Regions from separate parts of the Halomonas sp. N3-2A genome, predicted to be linked through region 2. Evidence: predicted binding sites of a transcription regulator. Region 2 holds the regulator's gene; each other region holds the start of a gene.
What was found. Region 2 encodes sigma-54, which starts transcription at its own class of promoters, with help from an activator protein. Its sites were predicted from a motif close to TGGCACNNNNNTTGCTNT; they were not measured.
Positions count from the first base shown of each region.

Region 1: a site for sigma-54 is predicted at 2,209-2,226, ahead of CEK60_RS20905 (NCS1 family nucleobase:cation symporter-1). Genes of this name have one in related genera too.
Region 3: a site for sigma-54 is predicted at 2,062-2,079, ahead of glnA (glutamate--ammonia ligase). Genes of this name have one in related genera too.

Region 1 is NZ_CP022286.1:4,521,696-4,525,956, reverse strand. Features, by position in the region: gene CEK60_RS20910 (LysR family transcriptional regulator) at 1-551, shown strand, start outside; gene CEK60_RS20905 (NCS1 family nucleobase:cation symporter-1) at 638-2,155, opposite strand; gene CEK60_RS20900 (nitrilase-related carbon-nitrogen hydrolase) at 2,733-3,599, shown strand; gene hydA (dihydropyrimidinase) at 3,631-4,261, shown strand, end outside.
Region 2 is NZ_CP022286.1:594,486-598,746, forward strand. Features, by position in the region: gene ptsN (PTS IIA-like nitrogen regulatory protein PtsN) at 76-546, opposite strand; gene hpf (ribosome hibernation-promoting factor, HPF/YfiA family) at 551-859, opposite strand; gene CEK60_RS02610 (RNA polymerase factor sigma-54) at 958-2,373, opposite strand; gene lptB (LPS export ABC transporter ATP-binding protein) at 2,479-3,204, opposite strand; gene lptA (lipopolysaccharide transport periplasmic protein LptA) at 3,271-3,774, opposite strand; gene lptC (LPS export ABC transporter periplasmic protein LptC) at 3,783-4,261, opposite strand, start outside.
Region 3 is NZ_CP022286.1:3,606,775-3,611,035, reverse strand. Features, by position in the region: gene CEK60_RS16805 (mechanosensitive ion channel family protein) at 1-368, shown strand, start outside; gene CEK60_RS16800 (hypothetical protein) at 450-752, opposite strand; gene CEK60_RS16795 (hypothetical protein) at 1,118-1,741, opposite strand; gene glnA (glutamate--ammonia ligase) at 2,213-3,619, shown strand; gene glnL (nitrogen regulation protein NR(II)) at 3,980-4,261, shown strand, end outside.

The DNA.
Region 1 (4,261 bases), 800 kb from region 2:
CCCATGCGCTCGCCGAGCTGACAGCGCCAAACCATGAAGTCACGGTTAATATTCACATGGAGCCTTCAGATGCCGTTATTCGAAGCGTAATGGATGGCCACTTGCATGTCGGCGTAGTGCCCGCGGTTAACTTACCCTCCAGCTTAGAAACGTATCTATTGTACGAGGAGCCTTCGTTTCTTTACTGCGCCGCTGACCACCCCTTGTTTGATGAAACTGATGAAGTATTCACAGCTGAACAGATTGCCGCTTATCCAGCGATAACGCCTCGCTACCCACTCCCTAGCGATGCGCGTAAAGCACATGATGCGTTAAATTTACAAGCGTCTGCCTCTGATCGGGAGGGCGCTGCGTTTTTGATTCTCACTGGGCGGTTTATCGGTTTTCTCCCAGAACATGTTGCCGCCCAATGGGTTAATGCCAATAAGATGCGCGCCCTTCAGCCGGGTACTCAGCGTTATCAGATTCCGTTTGTGCTAATCACTCGCCATGATCGCCGACCCAACCGGGTGGTCGATGCATTTTTAGGATTTGTAAAAGGCGCAAAATAGCTCACTTGGTTATGCCAAGCACAAAATAATCAAAGCTCGGCACTTAGCCGAGCTTTGATTATTAACGACGTTTACATATAACGAGTTTATGGCAGTTTTGCCGTCTCGCTGGCCATGTGTGGCGCGGGTCCTACCTGAGAAGACGGTGTTAAAACGTGGCTTGCGGCGTAATAAACAATCGCGCCAAGCGCAGAACCGGTAAACCAGCCATAGTCATAGAACCAGTTCATGGTGCCGGTTAACAGTGCTAGTAGCGTCAGTGCCACCGGCACGCCGAACGCGATAAAACCCGCCACATTAAACGCAGGATAAGCACGGTTATCCATATATAAGCTAGGCACATCTAAGCGCTGCTTTTTAATTAGGAAATAGTCCACTGCCATGATGCCTGCAATGGGGCCAAGCAAGCTGGAGTATCCTAGCAGCCAGTTTGAATACATCTGCTCAAGCGACACCCCTTGAGCAATGAGCCCCGCTTTCTGCAAAAGATCGTAGCCCATCAATAAAACACCCACTGCTCCGGTTATCAGAACGCCACGCGTCTGATTAATCCATTTTGGCGCAATATTTTGAAAGTCATTGGTTGGCGAGACAATATTCGCGGCTGTATTGGTAGACAGCGTTGCAACAATGATCAACACCATCGCTAACACGACCCAAAAAGGACTATCGATCATCCCTATCAAGTTAACTGGGTCAGCGATCGTTTGTCCCACCAACGATTCTGAAGCTGCAGTCAATACAACGCCCAACGCTGCAAAGAAGAACATTGTCAGCGGTAGCCCAATCACTTGGCCAACAATTTGATCTTTTTGGCTTTTGGCAAACCGGCTGAAATCAGGAATGTTCAGCGACAACGTCGCCCAAAACCCCACCATCGCGGTTAACCCTGCAAAGAAGTAGCCATATACCGACGCTCCTTCTGGGCGCGAAGGCGGTTGCGCTAATAACTCAGTCATCGACATGTGCGGCCATGCCCACATCATTAATCCAACCCCCACAGCAAGCAGCAATGGCGCCGCTAGGGTTTCCAGCCACTTGATCGACTCAGCCCCACGAATGACCACAAGAAGATTCATTGCACCAAATACAAAAAAGCCAATCACTTCACCTATCCCACCCAGCGCAGCCCAAGCGGGGACCAGTTCGGATAACAGAAGATGAATAGCCAAACCACCAAACATCGTTTGAATGCCAAACCAGCCGCAGCCTACGAGAGCCCGCACCAAACAAGGCACATTAGAACCTAAAATACCGAACGATGATCGCAGTACAATTGGAAATGGAATACCAAATTTAGTGCCAGGAAAGGCATTTAGAGTGAGCGGAATCAGGACAATCACGTTGGCTAGAAAAATGGCAAAAAGCGCTTCGCCCACACTCAGGCCAAAGTAGGCGGTTAACACACCACCCAATGTGTAGGTCGGCACACAAATCGACATCCCCACCCAAAGTGCCGCAATGTTCCATTTACTCCAAGTGCGCTCACTCGCCTGAGTGGGCGCAATATCTTTATTGAAACGAGGACTATCACCTACGTCTTTGCCTACATCGAGTTCAATTAACCCCTCTCTGTCCACCATTCGGGATGTTGAGCCAGTCATATAGTCTCCTCAGCAGTGCTGTAGCCCAGTAAATTCACGGTGTCAGTCTTTTAAGAGCAATAAGCGTGCCTAAAACAAAATCACAAACACTAACCCATTGATCAAAAAGCTGACTTAACAGGCAGACATACACATACTTTTAGCGTGATTGTTGTTATTCGCCTTGCAGATCTTAAAAGCCATTAATAAGCGTAGCCATTTAAACAAAATACGCACCAAAAAGACGCATAAAAAATATCAAAATCAAAAACAAAACAACATAAAGCAATGTTTTAAAACAAAAAATTAAATATCACCAATATCGAACGACACCTCACCAACTTAGCAAAAATAGCACTAAAAATAATAAAAACATTAAAAAATCAAAGAGTTAAACCAGTAAATAAAAATTATTAAAAAACACTTGAAACAACACCTCACAAAGGACTATGTTCAAAAAGCTGTCAATCAAGACAACTTTTTGAACAACAATAAGACACCACTGCACGCCACGTAATCACACACTTGTTACTTGACCAGTAACCTACCGACATGCGTATGCATGCGGTTGGCGCGTATGACTTGAGAGGGCTGTTCTATGCAGAAAATGAAAATTGGCTTAATTCAAATGGGGCTCAAAACCAGCACCGATTTAGACCCCGCGGCGATCCGCGATGCGATGAACGAAGCACACCTACCGATGATTCAGCAGGCCGCCGAACAGGGTGTGCAAGTACTGTGTTTTCAAGAAGTCTTTAACCAGCCGTACTTCTGCCCAAGCCAAGATGGCAAATGGTACGCCGCCGCAGAGCGGGTTCCAGAAGGTCCCACTTGTCAGATGATGCAAAAACTGGCTGCCGAACACCGCATGGTCATTATCGTGCCCGTGTATGAAGAAACAGAGACCGGCGTTTACTACAACACCGCCGCCGTGTTTGATGCCGACGGTAGCTACCTCGGCAAATATCATAAAACTCATATCCCTCAAGTGGCCGGTTTTTGGGAGAAATTCTTCTTCAAACCAGGGAAATCGAACTGGCCAGTCTTCGACACTGCCTACGGCAAAATTGGTGTGTATATCTGCTATGACCGCCATTTCCCTGAAGGCTGGCGTGCGCTGGCACTCAACGGTGCTGAGGTAATCTTCAACCCTTCCGCTACCGTAGCCGGGCTTTCCCAGTACCTATGGGAGCTTGAGCAGCCTGCTTCCGCTGCGGCTAACGGTTGCTTCATTGCTGCTATCAACCGCGTGGGCACAGAGGCACCCTGGAATATTGGCAACTTCTACGGCTCCAGCTACATCGTCAACCCCCGCGGCAAAATCGAAGCCCAGGCCAGCGAAACGGAAGACGAGCTACTAGTGCATGAAATTGATTTAGATATGGTGCGCGAGGTGCGCAATAACTGGCAGTTCTTCCGCGATCGTCGCCCCGATGCCTACACCCGCCTCACTGATGGTGAGTAGCCCTGTTGATGAATCATACGAGGACTGCATGATGAGTTTATTGATCAAAGGCGGCACCGTCGTCACCCATGCCGATACTTACCGCGCCGACGTTCTGTGCGTCGACGGAAAAATCCACGCCATTGGCACCGACTTAGACCTCCCCGATAACTGCGACATTATTGACGCCAGCAATCAGTTGGTAATGCCCGGTGGCATTGACCCTCATACCCATATGCAAATGCCATTTATGGGCGCAGTGGCTAGCGAAGATTTTTACACCGGCACCGCCGCCGCTATGGCGGGTGGCACCACGACGATTATCGACTTTGTCATTCCAAGCCCAGGCCAATCACTCTTAGAAGCCTTTGAGACGTGGCAAGGGTGGGCGGAAAAAGCGGCTACCGATTTCGCTTTCCACGTGGCAATCACCTGGTGGGATGAGAGCGTCAAAGAGGAAATGGGCACCCTGGTGCGCGAACACGGCGTGAATAGTTTCAAGCACTTTATGGCCTACAAGGGCGCGATTATGGCCACTGATGACATATTGGTGGAAAGCTTTTCACGCTGCCTGGAATTGGGCGCGGTACCTACGGTACACGCCGAAAACGGCGAACTGGTTTACCACATGCAGCAGAAACTACTGGCCCAGGGCATTACCGGGCCGGAAGCTCACCCACTTT
Region 2 (4,261 bases):
AGAGTTTCTCTTGGCATGCCAATAAAAATGGAGGTAAACGTTGGACTTAGTAGGCAGTGTCTAGCGGTGGACCCTTTAGCTAACAGGCTGTTCACGAATTTTTGCTGTTATAAGGTCCAATAGCTCACGTTGGCTAGCCGCTCTACGAAGCTGCTGACGTGTGTCAACGCTGTTCATGATAGACGCCACTTGCCCTAATAAGGCTAAGTGCGTGTCGTCCGCCTCTTCGGGTACTAAAAGTACGAAAACAAGGTCGACGGGATCGCCATCAATAGCATCGAAATCTACAGGCTCGGCTAACTTTAAAAAACCAGCGATAGGCGAGCTGCAGTGAGGGCTACGGGCGTGAGGAATGGCAACGCCGTTGCCTATTCCAGTGCTACCCAAACGCTCACGACCAATCAGGCGGCTGAAGACTTCTTGGCTATCTAGGCTTGGCGTGTTTTGCGCAATAAAGGTGCTGAAAAATTCCAGCACCCTTTTTTTGCTGCCCCCGGGGACGTCATACAGCACGCGCTCCGGGGGAAGTATGGTTTCCAACGTCATTGAGTTAACGCACGCCAGCGCCTTGGGCGCGAGCTTGTGCTTTTTCCTTGTGTTTAACGAGTTGACGGTCAATTTTGTCCGCTAGTGCATCAATCGCAGCATACATATCATTGTCTAATGCTTCTGCGTGTAGATCGGCTCCTGCAGCATGCAGGGTGCAGGCAGCTTGCTGACGCTCCTTTTCAACAGATAAGGTTACTTGTACGGTGGTGATGTTGTCATAATGGCGCTCAACGCGTTCCAGCTTCTCATTTACATAGTCACGCAAGGCGTCAGTCAGATCTACGTGATGACCAGTGATATTTACTTGCATTGACGTGCTCCTTATCCATCGGACTGTTCTTCGATTGTAACCCTTTTTGCGCTATTGCAAAGCCCCTAGACAGACTTTGTCTCGTTAGCACTGTTTTATTAGCGTAAACGGCGGCGCTCGCTTGAAGAGGGAATGCCCATCGACTCGCGATATTTGGCCACCGTTCGCCTTGCTACATTAATGCCACCCTCTTCCAATAGCGCCACGAGGCGGCTGTCTGAGAGCGGTTTGCCGGGCGGTTCATCTTGCACCAGTTTTTTGATTCGAGCCCGGATGGCGGTGCTGGAATGACTGTCGCCGCCGTCCTGGCCACTTACTTGGCTGGAAAAGAAGTATTTGAGTTCGAACACACCGCGCGGGGTATGGATATATTTCTGGGTGGTGACCCTGGAAATAGTAGATTCATGCATTTCAACGGCGTCTGCGATGTCGGCTAAAATCAGCGGTTTCATGGCTTCTTCACCGTGTTCCAGAAAGCCTATTTGGCGCGCTATGATTTCTCGGCCCACCCGCAGTAGCGTATCATTTCGACTTGAAAGGCTCTTGATGAGCCAGCGCGCTTCCTGGAGATGCTCTTTTAAAAACTGGTTATCTTGGCTCTTGTCAGCCCGTTTGATGAGGCTTGCGTAGTCAGGTTGAATGCGCAAGCGCGGCAGTGCCTCTGGGTTTAGCTCCAGGTGCCATCCTTCGTGGTCATGGCGGACGACTAAATCTGGCGTTACATAGCTGTCATCTGTGTCGCCAAAGGCACTTCCTGGGCGAGGATCAAGGCTGCGGATCAAGCGAATGACGTCATCAAGCTGCTCATCATCCAGGCTTAACCGCCGCTTTAGCAAACGCACATCATCCTTACCGAGCGCTTCAAGAAATTGACGCACTAGCCGCTTGGCAGGCATCAGCAGCGGTGTATCTTCGGGTAGTGAGGCGAGCTGCAGCATTAAGCACTCCCGCAGGTCGCGCGCAAATACACCGGTGGGCTCAAACTGTTGAAGGCGCAGCAAGGTTGTTTCAACTTCACGCTGGCTAAGGCCTTCATGCCCTTGGGCTTTAAGTCCTTCGCGAATGTCATTGAGAGGCTGGGTTAGGTAGCCGTTGGCATCCAGTGCATCGATGAGGCTTTCAGCAATGGCATGGTCGCGTGGTGAAAAATCTGTCATGGCGAGTTGCCAAAGTAAGTGGCCATGCAAACTTTGACCCGCGGCTTGACGCTCAAAGTCAGGCCCCTCGCTGCTGGTGCCATGGCTGCCTAGGTCTTGATAAGTGTCTGACCAGTCACTGTCAGTAGAGAGTTCATTAGGAATGCTTTCGGACCATTCAGCTTCCTGGGGTTCACTAACGGCCTGTTCGCCGAACTCATCTTCCTGCTCAAGCATTGGATTGGCATCAAGTGCTTGCTGAATTTCTTGACGGAGGTCCAGCGTTGATAGCTGTAACAGGGCGATGGCCTGCTGCAGCTGAGGTGTCATGGTCAGCTGTGTACCGATACGCAATTGAAGAGAAGCTTTCATGACCATCTGAGAACCACTCGTTAATCAGAAAGCTCCACCCTAGTGCGAGTTATGGCTTGGTGCAAGTGCAATAACTATGCCACCACTACTATTTTTTCTGCAGGTGGCTGTTTACAGGCGGAAATCAGCCCCCAAATAAACGTCTCTTACCCGCTGGTTGTTGAGAATTTCCTGAGGGGGGCCACTGGCGATGATATGACCGTCACCTACAATGTAGGCAATATCGCAAATATCTAGTGTTTCCCTGACGTTATGATCAGTGATCAGCACGCCGATATGGCGTTTTTTGAGGGCTCGAATGATCGTTTTAATATCACCCACTGAGATCGGGTCAACGCCGGCAAATGGCTCATCAAGCAGAATAAAGGCCGGCTCTGTCGCGAGGGAGCGTGCGATCTCAACACGTCTACGCTCTCCGCCCGAAAGACTCATGCCGAAGTTGTCACGAATGTGCGTGATGTGGAAATCTTCCAGTAGCGACTCAAGGCGCTGCTCCCGGGCGTTACGATCGAGTTCTTTACGAGTTTCCAAGATTGCCATGATGTTGTCGGCGACAGAAAGTTTGCGAAAAATAGAGGCTTCCTGAGGCAAGTAGCCAATACCTGCCATTGCACGTTCGTGCATGGGGGCATGGGTTAAATCAAGCTCGTCAATGCCAACCTTTCCCGCATCAGACTTTACCAAGCCGACAATCATATAAAACGATGTCGTTTTGCCAGCGCCATTGGGGCCTAGCAGCCCTACCACGCTGCCTTGAGATATCTCTAGGTTAATATCTTTAACGACACGGCGGCGTTTATAGCTTTTGGCTAGGTGGCGAGCATAAAGGGTTTTTATCGGCGCTGATTCTGAGGCTGTGGTTTGAGGTGCAGGCTCTGCGTTATTTGTCGCCACTGGACACTCCTATTGTTCCGGCTGAAGAGTCATGCGGATACGTTGTGGTTCACTACCACTAACATCAGAACGCGCCTGAACCACACCTTGGTCGATAAAATACTCTAAGCGTCCACCTTCAAAGCGATCTGCTTGCTGGGTCAGTTCCGCTTGGTCAATGAGCTCTACCCGACGCTCGGCAACATGATAAATAATGCGCTTTGCCCAGCCTTCCATTGGGCTAGCTTGGTCTTCGAGCTGGTTGCGTATATAGGCTCGTCCACCGGTTGCAACGGCGCGCGATAGCTCGCCAGCATCGTTGCGCTGAATCTCAACGCGATCTCCGCGCAGTTGCATATTGCCCTGCCGAATATCGACGTTGCCTGAATACACAGCAGTGCCTGCGCGTTGATCGAGATCTAAACGGTCAGCCTCTACTTCTACGGGGGCTTGGCTTTGTGCCATGACCGGTAGCGCTGCCGCTGAAATGGGTAGTGCAATGACGAAGAGTGCCGTGCGAATAAGAGCGTTCATCGCGACTCCTACTGAGAACGAGTGGCAGGCGGGTGAACGCCGCGCACGTTATTGGTTAAGCGGATCTGGCTATCATCCAGCCATACATCCATGCGTGAAGCGCCAATGCGCTGGGGCGGTTGCTGAAGTATGGTTTCGGCATCGCTCCAAGCATGACGGGTGGTGCCATCATAATGTAATAACTCTGTATTCAGCTGCCAGCCCTCGTCGGGTGCAAGTAATTGGGCTGAGCCAGCTAGCGTGAGCACCTGCGTGTCAGTATTTAGGGTGCCGGTCTTCGCCGTCGCTAGCCATTGACGCTCTTCGCTATCGAATAGTGTTGCCCTGGGGGAGAAGACATCTGTCATCGCCGTTTGAGGGGTATGGACTAAGCGCGGCGTCGTCAGCGACTGCTGGATGGCACCGGTGTCACCAAACAGAGTGATTTCTGCATTCTCTAATACATGGCCGGGCTCTTGAGCGCGAGCCTCAGCGTCGATTGATTGGT
Region 3 (4,261 bases), 1.7 Mb from region 2:
ACAACGTGCAAATTATTGTGCCTAATGGGCAGGCTTGGGGAGCTATTATCACTAACTTCTCTCATCACTCGACACGCCGTGTCGATCTTGTGTTCGGGATTGGCTATGACGATGATGCTGATCTGGCCATGGCGATCATCAGCGGCTTGGCCGAGGCTGACAGCCGTATCCATGGTGATCCCGCACCTTGGGTAAAAGTCACTAACCTGGGAGCCAGTAGTGTGGACCTTACCGTGCGGCTTTGGGTCGATGCGGCGGATTATTGGGATGTGAAATTTGATATGACGAAAGCTGTCAAAGAAGCCTTTGATAAGCAAGGTGTTTCAATACCTTACCCGCATTCGGTAGAAATTCAGAAAGCGGGGTAAATTTTTCCGTTGATACGGTTTGTTAAGGCGCGCCCTTTAAAGGGCGCGCTTTGCTTTCGTAGTTTGTGATGGCGGTTACTCTTAATCGTCCTCGTCCCAGTGTTCCATCGCGCGTTTGTCATCGGGAAGTCGGACGATGTCGCCTACGTTAAGCTTGTGGTGGGAGTCGTGGTGGTGCCCGTGTCGGTCAAGAATGGCGGCAACGCTGCCGATGCTGACGGCATCTTCATCACGATAGGCTTCTACTTTTACCCGCACAATGCGGCCTAGATAACGGGCGGAGAGCATGGCGCCTGGGTAGGGCGGAGTGTGGTCGGGGTCATTCTTAAAAAACTCTACAACGCTTGCGCTGCCAGGTTCGTCCCATTCGATATGCTGATGCATTGTCAGTGTCCTTTTGTTGAGCTGTATCAGATAGCGTGATGTTTAAGTGTAGTGTGCGTTGGTGTGATAGAGCCAATCACTGCTGAAGCATGGAGATGTCGTGAATCCGCTGCACTCACATTCGCTGGTTGGATAGCTTTGTCTTCAAAAGAACAAGTCTTCAAAAGAACTTGTCTTCAACAGCCGTGGGGGTAATACCTTTCTGTGTGCTGTTTTCACGTTGGTTAGTGCATTAACCGATTCTTGCCGATGGTATTGGCTTATTCGTGTTGAATAGTATGGTTAACACTATGACGGCGGGGGCAGTGCTATTGGGCAAGCATTTGAGCGTTTAACCAACAGGAGATCCTAAGCCATAAGAGACGTTAAGTATCCGTATGCGAGTTGGGAGGTGGCCGGTAGGGTTTGTTACTCCTTGATGGCGAGTCTCGGGTAAGCCCTGAGGTTTCCAGGCTGAAGGTTTGTAAACGGGTAGGGCAGGCATAAAGGCGCTGTAGTAAATCAGCAAGCGCTGCTTCATCTAGCTCTGGGTCTAAGCCCCCCAACCGTTCTAGCCACGTGCGCCTGATGGCGATGTAGGGAGGAACAGCGACGCCTGCGCCTAAAAAGCACTGGAGTAAGCGTTCGGATAAGCGGGGTGGTTCGCTGCCAATCAAAAGAGCATCCAGCGTGTACGTGTCTAGCTGGGGATAAAGTAAACACCATAGTTTGGCTGTTAGCGCCCGTTGCTGCATTGCAATCAACAACCAATCAGCTTGGCTGAGATATGCGGCTTGATTGATCCTTGCGCCCAGTGGCTGGGAAGGGGTAACAAGAAAGTGCGCGCGGTAGCGTTGCTCAATGTCCGGCACGCGCGGATCGGCGGTGGCGCTGGTCACGATAATGGGAAGTGTGTGGTCTGCAAAGCCTGTTTGGCGAATAGCGCGCAGGTGACGTGGTAAAAGGGCACCTGTGACTGACGCATCAACAATAAAGCAGACCGTGCCCATGTGAGTGGCTTCCTGTGTTGTGAAACCTGTTTGTTATTAAATCTATCGGTTTGTAATCAATTGTAGGTGTGAGTTTCTTTTGGTATCAAGCTAAAGTTTACAGTGATGAGGAAAATAATAGATGCTTGACATGCACCATGTTGGTGCTTGCGAGTCTCTGGTTGGTCTTTATTGGTGCGTTTTTCTGAGCTAGGTGGCTTTTTAGGGCTAAGTTCGTTCTTTCGCAGAGCATTATGCTACATGAAGAAGCGCAGTATTTTATTTTTTATCTTTTATAAAACAAATGCTTGTTGTTTTTTTATGCCATATTGGTGCAGAGTTGGCATGTTCCGTGCTTGGTATTAGGCAGCGGCTAGCGGGTCGTAGGCAGATGCCTCTCGGCGTGCTACAACGATAGCCGGTTTGTTTAATAACTCTTTTATCGGTAGCTTACTGTCACAAGCTTAAGCCACGTTCATACCGGAGGACACTATGTCAGCCAAGACTCTCGCGCTAATCGAAGAACATGATGTTAAATGGGTAGATCTGCGTTTCACCGACACGCGCGGTAAAGAGCAGCACGTCACCGTACCGGCACGGGACGTGGACGAAGAGTTTTTTGAAAATGGTCAGATGTTCGATGGTTCCTCTATCGAGGGCTGGAAAGGCATCAACGAATCCGACATGATTCTTCGTCCTGAAGATGGCACTGGTTTCCTCGACCCCTTCACCGAAGACGCTACCCTGATCCTGCGTTGCGATATCATCGAGCCTGCCACTATGCAGGGCTATGACCGTGACCCGCGTTCTATTGCCAAGCGCGCAGAAGCTTACCTGCAGTCCACCGGCCTGGGCGACACCGCCTTCTTTGGCCCTGAGCCTGAGTTCTTCATTTTCGACGAAGTCCATTGGAAATCTGACATTCAGGGTTCCATGTACAAAATCACCTCTGATGAAGGCGCTTGGGCGACCAGTAATCAGGTAGAAGGTGGCAACTTGGGGCACCGCCCGCGCGTTAAAGGCGGCTACTTCCCGGTTCCCCCGGTTGATAGTTTCCATGACATGCGTGGTGCAATGTGTAACACCCTGGAAGCGATTGGCCAGACCGTTGAGGTTCACCACCACGAGGTTGCTAACGCGGGTCAGAACGAAATCGGCGTTAAATTCAACACGTTGGTGAAGAAAGCTGACGAAGTTCAGGAAATGAAATACGTGATCCACAACGTGGCTCACGCTTACGGCAAAACCGCTACGTTCATGCCGAAGCCGCTGGTAGGCGACAACGGGTCTGGTATGCACGTACACCAGTCGTTCTGGAAAGATGGTCAGAACCAGTTCGCAGGTGACGAGTACGCTGGGCTTTCCGAAATGGCGCTTTACTACATTGGCGGTGTGATCAAACACGCCCGTGCTCTGAACGCCTTCACGAACGCGTCTACTAACTCGTACAAGCGTTTGGTGCCAGGCTTTGAAGCGCCGGTTATGTTGGCCTACAGCGCTCGTAACCGTTCTGCCTCTATCCGTATTCCGTACACCGCCAGCCCGAAAGGTAAGCGTGTTGAAACACGTTTCCCTGACCCGACTGCTAACCCCTACCTAGCGTTCGCGGCGCTGCTGATGGCGGGTATCGACGGTATTAAGAACAAGATCCATCCTGGCGATGCCATGGATAAAAACTTGTACGACCTGCCGCCGGAAGAAGGTAAGTCAGTACCGACTGTTGCCAACAGCCTGGACCAAGCGTTGGAAGCACTCGATGCAGACCGCGCGTTCTTGACCGAAGGTGGCGTGTTTACTGATGATATGATCGATGCATACATCGACCTCAAGATGGAAGAAGTGGAGCGCATTCGCATGACCACTCACCCGATTGAGTTCGATATGTACTACAGCTGTTAAGAGCGATTGCTAAGCACAGCAGCTAGTATCACTCCCTCGGGTGTGACTGGCCTAAAACCCCGCTTCGGCGGGGTTTTTTTATACCACTGAATAGTGAGACGAAGAGGTCTGTTTGCAAGGGGAGAGCGCTGTCTGCGGCGCCGCACTGATGCGGTGAGTATTTTTATTGATGATGAGTCATGTGCACTATAATGGTGCAATAAGTGGCAAGCTGACCGCTCGGACTGCGCTATAACGGCACGCTACATCCCCGCCCCCTGCTCATTAGCCGTGCAAGTGGTCAATTGGCGCGCTTTTTGCAGTTTCTCTTTCATACGCTCGATAACGCTATTTTTTTACAGCGACGCTTCAGGATACGCCATGTACCAGCGCTTACTTGAACACCTCACCACCGCAGTCTTACTGCTAGACGGTGAACTCCGTGTTCGTTGGATGAACCCGGCAGCGGAAGCGTTGCTAGCGGTGAGTTTTAGCCGTGTGCAGGGCATTAGTTTAGACACGCTGTTAGGGGGCGATGAGAGTATTGATGATGTCCTCGCTAAAGCGCGGGATGCCTTTCATCCCTATACCCAACGCGAAGCACGCATTACGCCGCTGAACAGCGAGCCATTAACGGTGGACTACACCGTGACCCCGCTTTCA